2 regions of the Streptomyces sp. LS-MS-L19 genome follow, and region 1 is predicted to be linked to the other one. Evidence: predicted binding sites of a transcription regulator. Region 1 holds the regulator's gene; the other holds the start of a gene.
The links. The regulator HrcA, encoded in region 1, represses chaperone genes, less so after heat shock. The targets are predictions, from matches to a motif close to TTNGCACTCNGNNNNNCNGAGTGCNAA.

Region 1 (2,199 bases):
ACCGGGACCGACCTCGCCCTCGCCCGCGAGCTGGATCCGCGTGCCGTTGTCCACGCCGGCCGGGATCTTCACGGTGAGCGTGCGGCGCGAGCGGACCCGGCCGTCGCCCGCGCACTCCGGGCACGGGGTCGGGACGACGGTGCCGAAGCCCTGGCACTGCGGGCAGGGGCGCGAGGTCATGACCTGGCCCAGGAAGGACCGCGTCACCTGCGACACCTCACCGCGACCGCGGCACATGTCACACGTCTGCGCGGAGGTCCCCGGCGCGGCACCCTCACCGCTACAGGTGGTGCAGACGATCGCCGTGTCGACCTGGATGTCCTTCGTGGTGCCGAAGGCCGCCTCGTCGAGCTCGATCTCCAGACGGATCATCGCGTCCTGGCCGCGCCGGGTCCGCGAGCGCGGACCCCGCTGCGAGGCCGTACCGAAGAACGCGTCCATGATGTCCGAGAAGTTCCCGAACCCACCGGCGCCGAAGCCGCCCGCGCCACCGCCGCCGGCCTGCGAGAGCGGGTCGCCGCCGAGGTCGTAGACCTGCTTCTTCTGCGGGTCCGACAGCACCTCGTAGGCGGCGTTGATCTCCTTGAACCGCTCCTGGGTCTTCGGATCCGGGTTGACGTCCGGGTGCAGCTCGCGCGCGAGCCGGCGGAACGCCTTCTTGATCTCATCCTGCGACGCGTCGCGGCGCACGCCGAGAACGGCGTAGTAGTCCGTGGCCACTTACGACTCCGCCAGGATCTGTCCGACGTACCGTGCCACTGCGCGTACCGCTCCCATCGTTCCCGGGTAATCCATGCGGGTCGGTCCGACCACGCCGAGCTTGGCGACTGCCTCGCCGCCCGAACCGTAGCCGACCGACACCACCGAAGTGGAGTTGAGTCCCTCGTAGGCGTTCTCATGACCGATACGGACGGTCATGCCCGAATCCCCGGCCTCGCCAAGGAGTTTGAGGAGGACGACCTGCTCCTCCAGTGCCTCCAGGACGGGCCGGATGGTGAGGGGAAAGTCATGTCCGAAGCGGGTGAGATTGGCGGTGCCGCCGATCATCAGCCGCTCCTCGTTCTCCTCGACGAGTGTCTCCAGGAGAGTGGAGAGCACTGTCGCGACCGTACCCCGATCCTCGACGTCGAAGCCCTCGGGCAGGTCCTCGACCAGCCTCGGCACATCGGCGAACCGGCGGCCCGCGACCCGGCTGTTGAGCCGCGCCCGCAGATCGGCGAGCGAGGCCTCCCCGAAGGGCGCCGGGCAGTCGACCAGCCGCTGCTCGACCCGGCCGGTGTCCGTGATCAGCACGAGCATCAGACGGGCGGGCGCGAGCGAGAGCAGTTCGACGTGCCGCACGGTCGAGCGGGTGAGCGACGGATACTGCACCACCGCCACCTGCCGTGTGAGCTGCGCCAGCAGGCGAACGGTCCGCGCCACCACGTCGTCGAGATCCACGGCGCCGTCGAGGAAGTTCTGGATCGCGCGCCGCTCGGGCGCGGTCATCGGCTTGACGCCCGCCAGCTTGTCGACGAACAGCCGGTAGCCCTTGTCGGTGGGGATCCGCCCGGCACTGGTGTGCGGCTGGGCGATGAACCCCTCGTCCTCCAGGGCGGCCATGTCATTGCGGACGGTCGCGGGCGACACCCCGAGGTTGTGCCGCTCGGTCAGGGCCTTCGACCCGACCGGCTCCTCGGTGCCGACGTAGTCCTGGACGATGGCGCGCAACACCTGAAGCCTGCGTTCACTCAGCAATTCGCGCACACCTCCAGAAGTCGTTCCCTTGGCGTCTCGCCTGGCACTCTGTCCGTCCGAGTGCCAGCGCTCCCCGGGCCAGTGTACGGCGGTGGGGTACTCCCTGGGCAAGGTCGGTCCTGCGGGGCGGGTTCCTGCCGTTAGCGTCGCGGTATGACGGTGACTTGGGAAGAGCTCGGGTGGGAGCGGGTCGCGACCGGCGTGGGGCGGTGCCGGCTGCCCGGCTGGGACTGCACGGCGGGCCTGGTGATCGGCGCGGGCACGGCCCTGTTGGTCGACGCGGGCTCCGGTCTCGCGGAGGGCGCCCGGCTGCGCGCCGAGGCCGAGGAACTCGCCGGCCACCGTGTGACCCATCTCGCGCTGACCCACCCCCACTTCGACCATGTCTTCGGGGCGGCGGCGTTCGCGGGGGCGGAGGTGTTCGGCGCGGTGGGCGCGGAGACGGTGCTGGCGGGACGCCTG
Region 2 (2,199 bases), 2.8 Mb from region 1:
GGTGGACCCGGACGGCCCGCTGGCGGTGGTGAAGCGGGTGCCGACGTCCGACAAGGTCGTCTTCCTCACCTACGACGACGGCGCCGAGAGGGACCCGCGGTTCGTCGACCTGGTCCGCGAACTGCGGCTCCCGGTCAGCCTGTTCCTCACGAACACCGTCGCCGGACCCGGGTACGGCCACTTCGCGCGCCTCCAGTCGGTCGGCGCGAGCATCCAGAACCACACCCTCGACCACCCCGCCCTGCGCGGCCTGCCCTACGCCGGCCAGCGCGCCGAGATCTGCGGCCAGCAGGAGAAACTCCACGCCCGCTTCGGCATCCGCCCGCGCCTGTTCCGGCCCCCCTACGGGACGTACGACACCACGACCCGCCGCGCGGCGACCGACTGCGGCCTGGCGGCACTCGTGCTGTGGAGCGCCGCGGTGGAAGGCCGTGCCCTGGAGCGTCCGCCGCGGGCGGGGGACATCGTGTCGGTGGCGTCGGGCGAGGCGACGGGCCCGAGCCTGACGGAACGGACGACGGCGGTGCTGAGGGAGATCGAACGGCGGGGCCTGACGGTGGGAAAGCTGGAGGACTACCTGTAGAAATTTCAGCCCGTCCGGCGTTTGAGGACGAGGCCGCAGGCCGATGGGGGTCCGGGGGCGCAGCCCCCGGGACGCTCACCCCCACCCACCCGCACCAGAACCCGGCACGCCAGCGCAGCGAATTGGCACTCCGCTTGACCGAGTGCTAACCGTGGTCATAGTCTCGGCTCTGGCACTCCGCAGGTGAGAGTGCCAACACAGCGACGGGCAGGTCCGGCACCCGCGACGACGGATCGACCTGGTCGCCACCTCAGACAGTTAACCCCGTGAGATCTCCGAAGGGGGAGGTCGGATCGTGACGACCGCCAGCTCCAAGGTTGCCATCAAGCCGCTCGAGGACCGCATCGTGGTCCAGCCGCTCGACGCCGAGCAGACCACGGCCTCTGGCCTGGTCATCCCGGACACCGCGAAGGAGAAGCCCCAGGAGGGCGTCATCCTCGCCGTGGGCCCGGGCCGCTTCGAGAACGGCGAGCGCCTGCCGCTCGACGTGAAGGTCGGCGACATCGTGCTGTACAGCAAGTACGGCGGCACCGAGGTGAAGTACAACGGCGAGGAGTACCTCGTCCTCTCGTCCCGCGACGTGCTCGCGGTCATCGAGAAGTAATTCACCGCTTTTTGCTTGTGAGCTGCGCCCCGGTCTCCCGCCACCTTATGAAGCCGGGCGTCTGGGGCGCAGTTCGTTTCACCCCAATTTTCCGAGAGGGCTGAACCGCTCCCATGGCGAAGATCCTGAAGTTCGACGAGGACGCCCGTCGCGCCCTCGAGCGCGGCGTCAACAAGCTTGCCGACACGGTGAAGGTGACGATCGGCCCCAAGGGCCGCAACGTCGTCATCGACAAGAAGTTCGGCGCCCCCACCATCACCAACGACGGCGTCACCATCGCCCGTGAGGTCGAGGTCGAGGACCCGTACGAGAACCTCGGCGCGCAGCTGGTGAAGGAGGTGGCGACCAAGACCAACGACATCGCGGGTGACGGTACGACCACCGCCACCGTGCTCGCCCAGGCGCTGGTGCGCGAGGGCCTGAAGAACGTCGCCGCGGGTGCCTCCCCGGCGCTGCTGAAGAAGGGCATCGACGCGGCCGTCGCCGCGGTCTCCGAGGACCTCCTCGCGACCGCCCGCCCGATCGACGAGAAGTCCGACATCGCCGCCGTGGCCGCGCTGTCCGCCCAGGACCAGCAGGTCGGCGAGCTCATCGCCGAGGCGATGGACAAGGTCGGCAAGGACGGTGTCATCACCGTCGAGGAGTCCAACACCTTCGGCCTGGAGCTCGACTTCACCGAGGGCATGGCCTTCGACAAGGGTTACCTGTCCCCGTACATGGTCTCCGACCAGGAGCGTATGGAGGCCGTCCTCGACGACCCGTACATCCTGATCAACCAGGGCAAGATCTCCTCGATCCAGGACCTGCTGCCGCTCCTCGAGAAGGTCATCCAGGCGGGCGCCTCCAAGCCGCTGCTGATCATCGCCGAGGACGTCGAGGGCGAGGCCCTGTCGACCCTGGTCGTCAACAAGATCCGCGGCACCTTCAACGCGGTCGCCGTCAAGGCCCCCGGCTTCGGCGACCGTCGCAAGGCGATGCTCCAGGACATGGCGACGCTGACCGGCGCCGAGGT

Region 2: groES (co-chaperone GroES) is a predicted target of HrcA. The motif match lies at 706-732, and genes of this name have one in related genera.

Annotation. Positions count from the first base shown of each region.
Region 1 covers NZ_JBYCLL010000001.1:3,267,477-3,269,675, forward strand. Annotated here, with positions in the region: gene dnaJ (molecular chaperone DnaJ) at 1-720, opposite strand, end outside; gene hrcA (heat-inducible transcriptional repressor HrcA) at 721-1,737, opposite strand; gene AC2XR2_RS14445 (MBL fold metallo-hydrolase) at 1,891-2,199, shown strand, end outside.
Region 2 covers NZ_JBYCLL010000001.1:6,066,135-6,068,333, forward strand. Annotated here, with positions in the region: gene AC2XR2_RS27210 (polysaccharide deacetylase family protein) at 1-583, shown strand, start outside; gene groES (co-chaperone GroES) at 879-1,187, shown strand; gene groL (chaperonin GroEL) at 1,301-2,199, shown strand, end outside.